2 regions of the Frankia sp. R43 genome follow, and region 2 is predicted to be linked to the other one. Evidence: riboswitches for the same ligand, from Rfam matches in the RefSeq annotation. Region 2 holds a riboswitch; the other holds the start of a gene.
The links. Region 2 has a riboswitch for thiamine pyrophosphate ahead of ACG83_RS14315 (thiazole synthase). Riboswitches for the same ligand answer to the same signal wherever they lie in the genome.
Positions count from the first base shown of each region.

Region 1: linked by a shared signal. The riboswitch ahead of thiC (phosphomethylpyrimidine synthase ThiC) and the one ahead of ACG83_RS14315 (thiazole synthase) in region 2 are both predicted to bind thiamine pyrophosphate.

Region 1 covers NZ_LFCW01000001.1:740,439-747,735, reverse strand. The annotation lists gene ACG83_RS02575 (class I SAM-dependent methyltransferase) at 1-1,771, shown strand, start outside; gene thiC (phosphomethylpyrimidine synthase ThiC) at 2,073-3,743, opposite strand; TPP riboswitch at 3,968-4,089, opposite strand; gene ACG83_RS45210 (hypothetical protein) at 4,160-5,041, shown strand; gene ACG83_RS02560 (L,D-transpeptidase family protein) at 5,391-6,275, shown strand; gene gnd (phosphogluconate dehydrogenase (NAD(+)-dependent, decarboxylating)) at 6,453-7,297, opposite strand, start outside.
Region 2 covers NZ_LFCW01000003.1:150,681-157,977, reverse strand. The annotation lists gene ACG83_RS14330 (Gfo/Idh/MocA family protein) at 1-24, opposite strand, end outside; gene ACG83_RS14325 (NAD(P)/FAD-dependent oxidoreductase) at 214-1,476, opposite strand; gene thiH (2-iminoacetate synthase ThiH) at 1,604-2,785, opposite strand; gene ACG83_RS14315 (thiazole synthase) at 2,785-3,831, opposite strand; TPP riboswitch at 3,826-3,939, opposite strand; gene pknB (Stk1 family PASTA domain-containing Ser/Thr kinase) at 4,233-6,224, shown strand; gene ACG83_RS14305 (DUF5667 domain-containing protein) at 6,375-7,297, shown strand, end outside.

The DNA.
Region 1 (7,297 bases), on a different contig from region 2:
GGACACCGCGGTGGCGTCCGGCCGGCCGGTGGACCCGGCCCACGTGTTCCTCGTCGCCGAGGGTGTGCGCCTGTCCGAGGCAGCCTGCCGGGCCGCGAGCAACCATGCCCGCCGTGAGCGGCTGCTGGCGCTCGACCTCATCCCCGGCGATCTGACGGTCGAGCGTGCGCTCGACGTGGCCCGCATGGTCGACACCCGCACCTACCGGGCCGACCGCACGGCCGCGGGCCGGGGCGCCTTCCAGGCGATCCTCGTCCACCGCGTTCTGCTGGACCGGATCGGGATCACGCCCCGGGAGAATTTCGACCCGGTCGAGCTGGTCGACATCACCGCTGCGCTCAAGCGGTACGCCCCGGACGCGACGGACCTCGTGGTCGTGCACGGCCTGCAGGCCGCGCGGGACGACGCGGCCATGCGGGTGCGGGTCCAGCAGCGTGCCTACGCGTGCACCCCGGCCAGCCTGTACATGCCGTTCGCGCCGCACATCGGGACGGCGATCGGATCCCAGGTCAGCCAGAACCTGGCGTATGTGGCGATGCTGCTCTTCTGGTTCCAGCCGTTCTTCGTGTGCGCGGGAAAGGTTCCGCTCGCCCCGCGGGACCTGATCCGCAGCCCGATCGTGCGCATCCTCGGCATCGTGCTGTTCGTCATCCACTCGGTGCGTGCCGGGCGTCGCGCCGCCGAGGCGAAGGCCGCGGGGCTGCCCGCGGACCCGGTGAAGGAGGACCGGCGCCGCCACCGGGAGGAGACGACGGCCTGGTACGTCGCCCGCGCCCGCCGCGTCGGGCGGCTGCGCGAGGCGACCGGCACCGAATGCCCGTGGTGCGGCTCCGGGCACCTGACCGTCCGGCTGCGCTCGGTGGATCTCACCATGGGCAAGCCCGGCAGCTTCCGGCTCGACGCCTGCCGGCGCTGTGGCCACATCTTCCTGAACCCGGCGCTCACCCCGGACGGCCAGGACTACTACGAGCGGGACTGGCGGGACGGTTTCGCCGTCGAGGCCGCCGAGCACTCCCGGATGCGCGAGGCGCCGGCGGACCGTGCCCGCGCCGAGCTGCTGCGACCCCATGTCACCCCGCGGGCCTGGCTGGACGTCGGCGCCGGCTTCGGGCACTTCTGCAACGTCGCGCGGCGGCACTGGCCGATGACCACTTTCGGGGCGCTCGACGTCACCGACGCGATCGACGAGGCGTGCGCGCGCGGCTGGGTGGAGGCCGCCTACCAGGGCGAGCTCGTGCAGGTGGCGGACAGCATCGCCGGGCGCTATGACGTGATCAGCATGTTCGGCTATCTGGAGCGCACCCGGTATCCGTCCGAGGAGCTGGACGGCGCGGTGAAGGCCCTGCCGCCCGGCGGCCATCTGCTGCTCGAGCTGCCGAACCCGTCCTGCCCGGCCGCCCGCTGGCTGGGGCGCTACTGGGCTGGCTGGGACGTGCCGCGACGGCAGCACTACATACCGGTCGACAACCTGCTCGCGGCGCTCGAGGACCGCGGGATGCGCCCCATCGTGGTCCAGTTCGGCCCGGCGCAGCGCCCCGGCGACCTCACCCGTGCCCTGCGGCTGCTCATCGCGAACCTCGCCCCGAAGCCCGAGCCGTGGGTGCACGCCAGCCGGGCCGGGATCGGCCGGCGGGTGCTGCGGGCGGTCCTGCTGCTGGCCGCGGTCGTCCCGTTCGGGCTGGCCTGGGGGCTGGACAGGCTGACCCGGCCCATGCTGGCACGGGGGAGACGCTCCAACACCTATCGGGTGCTCGCCCGCAAGGAAGGCTGACCCGGCCTGGCACCCCAGCGGTTCGCCGCTGTGCCGCTGGGCCGCTGTGCCGTTCTGCGGCTATTCGAGCCGCCGCCGCGGGCTGCGGCAGCCGCCGCCGTTGCTGCCAGGCAAGAGTTGGGCAAGAGTTGAGGATTTTGGTCGTCAGAACGACCAAAATTCCATGTTCTTTGCACGGAGGCTCGGATCCGCCTGAAACGCGAACCGGCCGCCGCCCGGACGGGGGCGACGGCCGGCTGGGTAGCCCAAGGGACCGGAAACCTCAGAGATCAGCAGCCGCAGAGATCAGCAGGCTCACGTATCAGGTCGCCTGCTGGTCGGCGAGCGGCAGGTAGATGCGGGAGCCCTGCTCGGCGAACTCCCGGGACTTCTCCGCGAGCCCGGCCTGCACGGCCTCCTCGGTCTCGAGGCCGTGCTCGGCGGCGTACTTGCGGACGTCCTGGGTGATGCGCATCGAGCAGAAGTGCGGGCCGCACATGGAGCAGAAGTGCGCGGCCTTCGCCGGCGCCGCCGGGAGTGTCTCGTCGTGGTACTCCCGAGCGGTCTCCGGGTCCAGCGAGAGGTTGAACTGGTCGTCCCAGCGGAAGTCGAACCGGGCGTCGGAGAGAGCGTCGTCCCAGGCCTGCGCGCCCGGGTGCCCCTTCGCCAGGTCCGCCGCGTGGGCGGCGATCTTGTAGGCGATTACGCCGGCCTTGACGTCCTCACGGTCCGGCAGGCCGAGGTGCTCCTTGGGGGTCACGTAGCAGAGCATCGCCGTGCCGTACCAACCGATCATCGCCGCGCCGATCGCGGAGGTGATGTGGTCGTAGCCGGGCGCGATGTCGGTGGTGAGCGGACCGAGCGTGTAGAAGGGCGCGTCATGACACAGCTCGGCCTGCAGGTCCATGTTTTCTTTGATCTTGTGCATCGGGACGTGGCCCGGGCCCTCGATCATCACCTGGACGTCGTGCTCCCACGCCACCTGGGTCAGCTCGCCCAGCGTGGCCAGCTCCGCGAGCTGCGCGGTGTCGTTCGCGTCGGCGATCGACCCGGGGCGCAGCCCGTCACCGAGGGAGAAGGTGACGTCGTAGGCGCGCAGGATCTCGCAGAGCTCGGCGAAGTTCGTGTAGAGGAAGTTCTCCTGGTGGTGGGCGAGGCACCACGCGGCCAGGATCGAGCCACCCCGCGACACGATGCCGGTCTTGCGCTTCGCGGTCATCGGCACGTACCGCAGCAGCACGCCGGCATGGACCGTCATGTAGTCCACACCCTGCTCGGCCTGCTCGATGACGGTGTCGCGGTAGACCTCCCAGGTGAGCTCCTCGGCCTTGCCGCCGACCTTCTCCAGCGCCTGGTAGATCGGGACGGTACCGATCGGGACGGGCGAGTTGCGGATGATCCACTCGCGGGTGGTGTGGATGTTCCTGCCCGTCGACAGGTCCATCACGGTGTCGGCGCCCCACCTGGTCGCCCACACCATCTTCTCGACCTCCTCCTCGATGGACGAGGCGACGGCCGAGTTGCCGATGTTCGCGTTGATCTTTACCAGGAGGTTGCGGCCGATGGCCATCGGCTCGCTCTCCGGATGGTTCACGTTCGCCGGCAGGACCGCCCGCCCGGCGGCGATCTCGTCCCGCACCAGCTCCGGCGCCAGGCCTTCCCGAAGCGCCACGAACTCCATCTCCGGGGTGATCTCGCCCCGCCGGGCGTAGGCGAGCTGCGTCACCGCCTGGCCGGCGAGTGCCCGCCGCGGCGCGCGTGCGGAACCGATGAACAGGTCGGCCTCGGGTGCGCTCGTCCTGCTGCGCCCGTCGTCGGCGGGCTGGACGGCCCGACCTGTGATCTCCTCGGTGTCTTCGCGGTCGATGATCCAGCTGGACCGCAGTGCCTGCAGGCCCCGCCGCACATCCACCCCGGCGCCCGGGTCGGTGTACGGCCCGGAGGTGTCGTAGAGGACGAGGCTGTCGCCGGTGCTCAGCGCGACCTCGCGCATGGGCACCTGAAGGTCGGGCCGGGAACCGGTCAGATAGGTCTTGCGGCTGCCGGGGAACGGCCGGGCCAGAATTCCGTCCGCCTCGGCGCCGGCCGGGCCGGGGGTGGAGGCCGGAGTGGGGGCGGGAATCGTGGCCGTTGGCTGCTGGGACGCAAGCCCCGGCCCGGAGGAAATCGGTGCATTCTCGGACGAAGTGGACTCAGCTTGCGCGGGCTGGATGGGACGCACCACCTTTGATCACTCCCTACGCCGGAATTACCCGGACAGGTTCAGGCGGTCGGCGGCACCGGCTGTTGCCCGGCCGCCCTCTCAGCCTCCCAGGGTGGAAGCTCCCGCATCTGCCTCGACGCTACGGCAGGCGCCACCCCTTCGCCACCCCCTTGGTCATCTTCGCCAAGTTCGTCACGTACCGGTTCGTGCCATTCGCCGGACGGCTCGGCGTGGTCGGTGCAGGCGTCGGGACCAGCGGCGGGACGGATCGGGGCGAGCTCCCGCAGCGCCGCCCCGACCAGGGCGGCGACCTCCTCCGGGGTCTCCCAGAGATGTTCGGCAGGCACAGTGAGGACCACTTTCGTGGCCGAAAGCACCCGGGCCGGACCGGGTCTGCCGACGCGCACAAGCACCCGCCAGGGCCGATACCAGACGTCGAGCCGGCCGGTGGGAAGGTCGGGGGAGCCGACGGCCACTGTCTGCCCGGTGGGCAGCGAGAAGGCGATCTCGATCTGCCGGTAGAGGCGGGACAGCAGTTTCGGGGTACGGCGGCTCTGATCGTCGAGCGTCTCGCCGATCAGGGTGCGCCGGGTGATCGGCCCGCGGCGCGCCAGCGCCCGCCGCATCGCCTCGACGGTGACGAAACCCTGGCCCAGGGCATCGACGACCACGGTGCGGGCCGCGCCGCGGTCGCCGGACCACTCGGCCAGGTCGACGACGGAACGGGCCGGCACGGTGCGGGGTGGCAGCCGGGCGCGGTGCACGTCCGCCGGGGTGAGCCGGGCCGTGCGGCGGAAGGCCACGCCGGGCACCGGCGCGTTACGGCGCTCGGGTGGAACCAGCACCGTGACGACCTCGTCATCGTGGTCGACCAGACCGTCCAGCTCGGCGGCGGTGGCCCCACCGAGCACCGCTCCCTGGCCGCCCGCGAGCAGGCCAGCCCAGGCTCGCTGGACCAGGGCCGGCCCGACCGCCGTGATCAGCACTCCCGGCGCGGGCTGCCGCCACATGCCGGCGGTGACCCGCGCCCGGATGTCGGCCCGGGTGAGACCGGCGCCGATCGCGTCGCGCTCGCTGATGACACCTGACTGGAGGTCGGCGATCTCCTGCCAGGGGAGTCGGCCGGGACGGGCTGTCATACCCAGACAATGGTCATTGTCGATCCGTTGTGTCCATGGCGGGTTGCCGGCCTGTGGAAAACTACTCCTGGACTGGCTCCAGGCCCCTATTCCGTAAACGCATACAACGATTCGGTCGGGCCAGGTCGGGAGCGGTTCGAGGGCGGGTGCCGCGGGCCCGTATCGTGTGCGACCGACACCTGCGCGAAATTGTGGGTGTGTTGCCGCGCGGCAGTCTGCTTGCACGTGTGATGGTGGTGTCCAGTGCGGGGCGTGGATGTGGCCGGAGACGCGCGGCTTCGGCCCGGAGGTCGGAGGAATGTCGACACACCGAAGGTCCGGCCGGTCCTTGGGCCGCCGGAGAGGAGACGGGGGCGGCGGTCGCGTGCCCGCGCAGTCGATTGCGATCGGTTTGGCCGCGGTCAGTGCGACACTGGTGGTCGGCGCCGCCGGCGCGATACATGTGGTCGACTCCGGAGCGGATCCGGAGATTTCGGCGGCGGCCGCCCGCAGTGAGGTGCCGTCGGCCAGTCCGGCCCCGGCAGCTTACGGAGCATCCGGCCTCAAGGAAGAGGGCACGATCGGGGACATGGCAGGCGGCGCGATACCAGGTGTGGGCGATCTGATGATGTCGCGGATCCCCTCATCCACCCGGCAGGCCATCGTCGTCACCGGAGCGGACGAATCCGCGACGGTGAACCAGGTCATGCTCTGGCAGCGCACCGACGAGGATTCGCCCTGGGCGCCTGTCGGCGCCCAGATCGCGGGTCGCAACGGTGCCAACGGATGGACGCGTGATCACGTCGAGGGTGATCTGCGCAGTCCCATCGGCGTCTTCAGTCTCACCGCGGCGGGGGGGCGTTACCCGGACCCCGGCACGGCGCTGCCCTATGAGTACCGTCCGTCCTTCTACCAGGCCGGCAGTTATGACGGTGACCCGATGGGCGAGGCCTTCAACTACGTCGTGGCGATCGACTACAACCGGCTGCCGGGCCATCCGCCGTCGGATCCGACCCGCCCGCTTGGCGACTCGGCCGGGGGCGACATCTGGCTGCATGTGGACCACAACACGCCCACGCGGGGCTGCGTCAGCCTCCCGCAGGCCTCGATGGAGACCGTGCTCCACTGGTTGACGCCGAGCAGCCATCCAATGATCATCATGGGTGACCGGACGAGCGTCGAGGCCTCCGCCGACGTGCGGTGAGCGCGCCCTGCCGCCCGCGAGGGCCCCGCACCGTGTCGACAATTCACGCTGATGGGGGCGAAAGGGGCGGCAGGGTCCCTGGTGACCCGCAAGAAGTGAGGATCTCGGTTGCTGCCGCAGCCATAATCCTCACTTCTTGCTCGGCGGCACCGGCACCGGCACCAGCCGCAGCTCGGGCTAGGCCTTCTTCTCGGCGTGGCCGCCGAACTGCTTGCGCATGGCCGAGAGCAGCTTGTCCGCGAACAGCGACTCGCCCCGGGAGCTGAACCGCTCGTACAGCGACGCCGTCAGCACATGCGCCGGGACGCCCTCCTCGACGGCGGCGAGCACCGTCCAGCGGCCCTCGCCGGAGTCCGAGACCCTCCCGCTGAAGGCGGCCAGCTCCGGGTCCTCGACCAGCGCGGTGGCGGTCAGGTCCAGCAGCCAGGAGCTGACCACACTGCCGCGCCGCCACACCTCGGCGACCGCGGGGAGGTCGAAGTCGAACTGGTAGTACTCCGGATGAGCCAGCGGTGTGGTCTCCGCGTCGTGCTGGCCGGCCTGTGACCGGCCGATGCCGGCCTTCTCCAGAATGCCCATGCCTTCGGCGAAGGCCGCCATCATGCCGTACTCGATGCCGTTGTGGATCATCTTGACGAAGTGGCCTGCCCCGTTCGGGCCGCAGTGCAGATAGCCCTTTTCGGCCTGGGTGACCTCGCCTGACCGCCCGGGCGTCCGCGGCGCGGTTTCCACACCCGGCGCGATCGTCTCGAACAGCGGCTCCAGCCGGGAGAAGATCCGCGGCTCTCCGCCGATCATGAGGCAGAAGCCGCGCTCCAGGCCGAACACGCCGCCGGACGTGCCGACGTCCATGTAGTGCACGCCGCGCTCGGCGAGCTTCGCGGCCCGGTCGATGTCGTCCCGGTAGTAGGAGTTGCCGCCGTCGATGATCACGTCATCGGCCTCGAAGTGCTCGGCGAGGTCGAAAACGGTCTGGCCGGTCAGGCCGGCGGGCACCATCACCCACGCCGCCCGCGGGGTGC
Region 2 (7,297 bases):
CGAAACCAGGTGAATGCTTGGCACGCCGGCACTTTAGTAGAAACTGCCTGGACGAGCACAGTGTGTGCATGTGGTACGCCCAGGCACTCACCGTACCGTCCGGGCACACATCGCATCCATGCACACACTGTCCAGCAGCCACGCCTGCCGGGCGCGCGGCCACGCCGGGCCCGGCAGCTACGCCGGGCCCTCCAGCTGAACCAAGGCCTGCGACTACGCCGGCTGGGGGGCCAGCTCCTTCAGCGCGATTCCGGGGTCGCTGAACCTGGCGACGTCCGGCGCCGCGTCGGCCAGCAGCATCCGCCGGCCGGCGACCATGTCCAGCGGCCGGGCGACGGTGGCCAGGGCGACCAGGCGCCCGTCCGGCGCGAACCAGCCGGCGGACCAGCCGGGAGCCTTCTTGGCCCCGGGCGGGGCGACCGCGGTCGGATCGCCGCGCAGCACCAGGGTGCTGTCCGGGCCGGGCAGACCGGCGAACTGGATCATGCGCCCGAACTGCTGCGACCAGAAGTACGGCACCGGGTTGTAGATGTCGTCCGGCGACTCCGAGCTCGGCTGGCCGCCGGCGAGCGTCCGCAGCAGGGTGGCGACGGCGACCCGGGGCGACTCCTGGGCGCACTCCCAGTGCTCGACCCGCATCCGGCGCTCATAGCGGCGCGACCACCAGGCCGTGCAGTCACCGGCCCCGACGACCGACCCGGGCCGGTAGCCACCCGCGCCGCCGGCGCCGGGTACGGCCGACATCCATTCGTCGACGACGACGCCGCGGTCGAGCGCCAGCCCGGACGACTCCAGCCAGGAGACGTCGGGACGGACACCGACCCCGACGACCACGGCGTCGGCGGGCAGGAACTCACCGCCGGCGAGCTCCACACCGTCCGAACGGATCTGCGCGACAGCGGCACCGAGGCGCAGGTCGATGCCGGCGGCGGAGTACCAGGGCACGGTGTGCCCGCCGACCACCGGCCCGAGTGCCAGCAGCGGGCTGGCGCCGGCCTCGACGACGGTCACCGCCACCTCGTGCGCGGCGGCGTGCGTGGCGACCTCGGCCCCGATCCAGCCGGCGCCGACGACCACCAGCCGCGCCCCCGGGCGCAGCGTCTCCCGCAGCGCCCGGGCGTCGTCGATGGTGCGCAGCACCCGCTGGTCAGCGGAGCCCGGCAGCCGCACCGGGGCCGCACCGGTCGCGAGGACCAGCCCGTCGAACTCGATCGGGCCGCCGTCGGTCTCCAGCACACCCGGGCGCAGGCCCGTCGCGTGCCGGCCCAGCAGCAGCTCGACACCGTCGAGGTCGAACGGCAGGGTCGTGTCATCCGTCCGGCCGGACAGCACCGCCTTGGACAGCGGCGGCCGGTCGTACGGCCTGTGCTCCTCGGCGCCGACCAGTGTGATCGCCCCGGAGAATCCCTGCTCACGCAGCTCGACGACGGTTCGCCCGCCCGCGAGCCCGCCACCGACGACAACGATGCGGTCCATCAGCCCACCTGATCCATGCATCCTGAAGCTATTGGCGCCTTTTCCTGGCGTCGCGCGGTAGTCGTTTCGACCACAGCGACGAGCGGCCCACCCCACCGGGATATAGCATCGCCTGCCCGCCCTGCGGTCACCGGGACGCGTCCACCAGCGGGAAGGCGTCCTTCCAGACCGGCTCGTAACCGGCCGCCACCAGCATCGCCGCGATGTCCGCCGGGGAGCGCTCGTCGGAGATCGAGAACTGTTCCTGGGCGGTGCCGGGCCGGCCGTAGCCGCCGGGCTCGGTGGACGAACCAGCGCTCATCGTCGTGACCGCGATACGGGCCAGCCCGTCGCGCAGCGCCGCCGGCTCCCTCGTCGACAGCGAGATGGCGACATCCGGCTCGAACAGCCGCAGCGCCGCGTGCGCCTGGACGAACTGGGCGTCGGAGACCACCACGGTGGGCGGGAAACCACTGGCACTCGGCTTGATCCTGGGCAGGGCCACGGAGACCTCCGTCCGCCAGAAGCGGCGGCTGAGGAACGAGGCGTGCGCGGCGAGCGCGAGGATGTCGGCCCGCCAGTCCGGTGCGAGCCCGAGCAGCACCCCCAGGCCCAGGCGCCGCACCCCGGCGCGGGCCGCCCGCTCGAACGAGGCCAGCCGGCGGTCGTAGTCGCGTTTCCAGCCGGCGACGTGGACCTCGGCGTAACGCGCCCGGTCGTACGTCTCCTGGTAGTGGATGGCCCCCTCCAGGCCGGCCGCGACCAGCCGGGTGTAGGTGTCGTCCGACCAGGTCTGGGTCTCGATGCTGATCGAGGGGACGAACGGGCGCAGCCGCTCCACGACATCGACCAGGTAGTCGGCGGAGACCTCGATCCGGTGCTCGCCGGAGACCAGCAGGAGATGCCGGAAACCGAGGTCGACCAGCAGGCGCGCCTCGCCGACGGCCTCCTCCGGGGTCAGTGTGCGCCGCGCCACCTCCAGGCCCTTCGCGAAGCCGCAGTACGTGCAGGACGACAGGCAGGCGTTCGACACGTAGAGCGGGGCGAACATCCGCACCGCCCGCCCGAAGCGCCGCAGTGTGGTCGCCTGCGCGAGCTGCGCGAGCTCCTCCAGCCGGCCGGTGGCGGCCGGCGACAGCAGCACGGCGAGATCGGCGAGGCCGAGACGGCCGCCGGTGTCGCCGTGCGCGCCGCCACCCCGGCCGGCGGCGGCCGCCCGGCGCAGCACCGCGTCCACCTCGGCCGGGCCCGCCTCGCGGGCGGAGCAGGCCAGGCCCGGGATGTCCAGCGCGGCGAGCTCGTGGGCGAACAGGCCCGGCGGGCTGGCCATCAGGCGCCCCCGCCAACGCCGCTGCTCACGGTGCCGCTGCCGACCGCACCACTGCTCACGGCGCCGCTGCTCACGGCACCACTGCTCACGGCGCCGCTGCTCACGGCGCCGCTGCTCACGGCGCCGCTGCTCACGGCGCCACTGCCGACCGCGCCACCGGCGCCGTCGTCGGTGAGCGAGCCGAGGAAGCCGGTGAGCGGGGAGGACGCCGCGGCCACCGTCGCGCTACCCGGCCGCGCGCGACCGGCGAGATACCCCAGCCGCCCCGCGGTGGTCGCGAGCGCGAACGCGCGCGCCATCATGACCGGATCGGCGCTGATCGCGATCGCGGTGTTGACCAGCACCGCGTCGGCACCGATCTCCATCGCCTCGGCGGCGTCGGACGGCGCGCCGAGGCCCGCGTCGACCACGACCGGGACGCCGGCGGTCTCGACGATCGCCTCGATCGCGTCCCGGGTCCGCAGGCCGCGGTTGGAGCCGATCCAGCTGCCGAGCGGCATCACCGTGGCACAGCCGGCCTCCTCGAGCCGGCGGGCGAGCACCGGGTCGGCCGAGCAGTACGGGAGCACGGTGAACCCGTCGGCGACCATCAGCTCCGCCGCGCGCAGCGTCTCGATCGGGTCGGGTGCGAGGGTGCGCGGGTCCGGCGTGACCTCCAGCTTCACCAGCGCGGTGCCGGTCGCCGCGCGGCCGAGCCGGGCCAGCCGCAGCGCCTCGGCCGCGTCGACCGCCCCGGAGGTGTTCGGCAGCAGCGTCATCCCGGCCGGGACGAAGTCGAGCACGTCGCCCTCTCCCGCCCGCGACAGGTCCACCCGGCGCAGCGCGATGGTGACGATGTCGGCGCCGGAGGCGACCAGGCTCGCCCGCATCAGCTCGTGGCTGGCGAACTTGCCGGTGCCCACCAGGAGCCGGCTGGCGTAGGCGGTGCCGGCGATCTGGAGGGGGTCCTCCCCGAGGCCGGCCGCAGCGGCCGCACCGGCCGTGCCGGCCAGGCCGGCCGGACCTGCCTTGATGGCAGGACCCGTCGGCGTGATCTGTTGTGTCATCGAGCGATTCCTCCCCACGCGCGCATGACCGCGATCGGGTCTGCGGGTCGCCGACGGCATCCTGATCGGCCTCTCAGCCCGCGTCCGCGGGCTCCCCGGTCACGCCACAGTGTAAGCACCAGAAGTGGAGGTACCCAGCCAGTTCCCGCAGCTGGCGGCGGGGACGGCGGGGAATGGGTGTGAGCCGCGCCGCGCCGGCCGAGGTGGGCCGCCCGCGCGGGCGCCGAGATTTCGCCCGGCCCAGAAGAAAATCCGCGGCTGGTCGTGCCACTCCGGCGCAGATTCACCACTTTGTGACGAAAGTCCCGCCCGTTTGGGCGCCACTCCGACGGATTTGCGAAGTAAGACCACTGTCCGACGGTCGGAACGGCCGATCGTAAACTGTCCCCGTGGATGCCACGGTGACCGACCCTGTCATCGGTCGTCTTCTCGATGGGCGGTACACCGCCCAGGAGCGGCTTGCCGTCGGCGGGATGGCGACGGTGTACGTCGCGCACGACAACCGCCTCGACCGTTTCGTCGCGCTCAAGATCATGCACCCGAACCTCAGCCACGACCCCGAGTTCGTGGCCCGGTTCCACCGGGAGGCGAACGCGGTCGCCCGGCTCAGCACGCCACGCGTCGTGTCGATCCTCGACCAGGGTTCGGACCGGACGGCGGCCGGCGTCCTGCACTACCTGGTCATGGAGCTGGTACGCGGGCGGTCGCTGCGCGAGTACCTGACCACCCGCGGGCGGCTGACCGTGCCCGAGGTCGTCGAGATCTTCGAGCCCGTCGCGGAGGCGCTCGCCGCCGCGCACGCCGCCGGGATCATCCACCGCGACATCAAGCCGGAGAACATCCTGCTCGGTGACGACGGCCAGGTGAAGGTCGCCGACTTCGGGCTCGCCCGGCCGGTGTCCCAGCCGACCCAGGCCGTGACCGGCGGCGTCGTCATGGGCACCGTCGGGTACCTGGCACCCGAGCAGGTCACCCACGGCACCGCCGGCATGCGCAGCGACGTCTACGCCGCCGGCGTCATGCTCTTCGAGATGATCACCGGCCAGCTCCCGCACAACGGTGAGACGCCGATGTCGGTGGCCTACCAGTCCGTCCACGGTGACGTGCCCGCGCCGTCCTCGGTCGTGTTCGACGTCCCCGCCGAGCTGGACGCGCTCACGCTGCGGGCCACCGCACGCGACCCGAACCACCGGCCGGCCGACGGCGCCGCGCTGCTCGCCGAGCTGCGGGCGATCCTGCCCTACCTTCCCGCGCCCGGTGACGACGAGGAGTACCACTCCGGGTTCACCGGCCCGCTGCAGTCGCCTACCCCGCCGCGGGGCCCAGGAGCGGGGGCGTACCCAGGCGCCCAGCCGGCGCAGCCGCCTCGGCCACCGGTCGCGCCGACCAGCATGATCAGCACCGGCTCGGGCCAGGGCCGCCGCCGGCGGCCGCAGGAGGCCCGGTCCGGGCGGCTGCCCGCCGGCCCCGCGGTCATCGCCGGTGTCGTGGTGGTCTGCCTGGTCCTCGGCGTGGTCCTGTTCCGCGCGCTGCTGGGCGGCACCAAGCCCGAGGTGCCGCTGCTGCTCGGGCTGACCAAGGCGGCGGCCGAGAAGAACCTGAACGAGGCCGGCATCAGGTTCAAATACGGCCAGACGCTCGCCAGCGACACGTACGCCGAGGGCCAGGTCGCCGAGCAGGACCCGGAGACCGGCGCCAAGATCAGCGACGACACCGTCGTGACGCTTCGGCTGAGCAGCGGCACACCGAAGGCGGTCGTTCCTGCTCTCGCCGGGAAGACCGCCGAACAGGCCCAGGTCGAGCTGACCCAGGCGAAGCTCACGGTCGGCGGGCGCAACGCGGAGGCCAACGACACCGTCCCCGAGGGCCAGGTCATCCGAACCGAGCCGCAGGCCGGCACGGCGGTCGAGCGGAACACACCGGTGATCCTGTACGTGAGCTCCGGGCCGTCGACGGCGGAGATCCCCGGCGACCTCGTCGGGCTGACCTACGACGAGGCCAAGGCGAAGCTGGACGCGCTGGGCCTCAGCCTCACCGTGAAGCAGTCGCTGATCACCGACGACAGCGTGGAGCCGGGCCAGGTCGCGCGCACCTCGCCGAGCCCCGGCCAACGGGTGAACGCGGGTGCCACCGTCACCCTCTTCGTCGCCAAGGACTCCGACTCCGATTCCGACTCCGGTGGCGGCGACGGCAGCGGGGTCATGGTGACCGTGCCCAACGTCGTGGGCAAGTCCTGGTCGGACGCCGAGCGCATCCTGAACCGCGTCGGGCTCAAGGCTGCCCGGCAGGACTGGATCGCCAACAAGGTGAAGTCCCAGAAGCCGAAGGCCGGCAGCAAGATCGAGCGGGGAAGCACGGTCCAGCTTCAGATGGAGTGGGGCGTGACCAACTGACCCGGCCGGGCTGACCTGCCAGGCCGGGCGCCGCGCCGTCGGGAAACAATCGGCGTCACCGCCTCCGCGACGCCGATCGGGTACATTCGATCTTCACTCGGGCCGTGAGCCGCGGTCCCGGAGTACCGGAGCCAGAACGCGGGGGGCGGCGTGGTGGCGAGTGGTGGGCCGCGCCGGCGGAGCGCGCGGGCAGACCGTGCCGCCGCGTTGCTCGACGGTGGGCGTCCCCCTCGCGACGAGTACGAACAGCAGCTGGCTCGAACCATCTCCACCCTGCGGGCGCTGCCCGTCCCGGCGATGTCACCCAGCACCCGCGCGGAGACCCGCGCCATGCTGCTCGCCCGCCTGAGCATCGCCGGTCTCACCGACGCCGCCGGCCCGGCCGTGACGACCGGCCCGATCAGCGCGCCCGAGCCGGTCAGCGCGACCAGCCCAACCGGCGCGCCTGGCCCGGCCGACGCGGCTGACACGGCCGACCCGGCTGACACAGCGGGTACGGCCGACACAGCGGGTACCGCCGGAACGGGGGGCACCGGCGCCGCTCCGGCCCACCGGGCCACGATCGTCACCCGCCCCGACCGGGCACCTCTGCGCAGAGCGGTGCGCTCCGCCCGCCCCGCGCTGGTCGGAGCGCTGGCCGCGTCCGTCGCGGCGGTCGGTGTCGGGGTGAGCTCCACGAACGCACTGCCCGGCGAGTTCCTGTACGGCGTGAAGCGCCATGTGGAGCAGCTCCAGGTCAGCCTCGCGGCCAGCCGGGTGGAACGGGCCAAGGCCCAGCTGGCGGTGGCCCGGACGAGGATGGACGAGCTCACCGCCGTCCTCGGTCAGGCCACCTCGGCCACGGGGGGCGCCGCCACCGGCGCGGGTAGCCGAACCGGTTCGGGTCACGGCGACGCCGCGCGGCCCGGCTCCGCCGACGACCCGGTTGCGGCTTCGGAGGATGACCCGCTGGCCCGTCCTGGTGCCGGCGAGGCGGGGCTCGGCCCGGCGCTCGGGCAGCCCTGGCCGACCGGCACACCGGCGGCGCGGCCAGCCTCCCCCACGGCGTGGCCAGGCGCCGGCTCCGGCGCTGC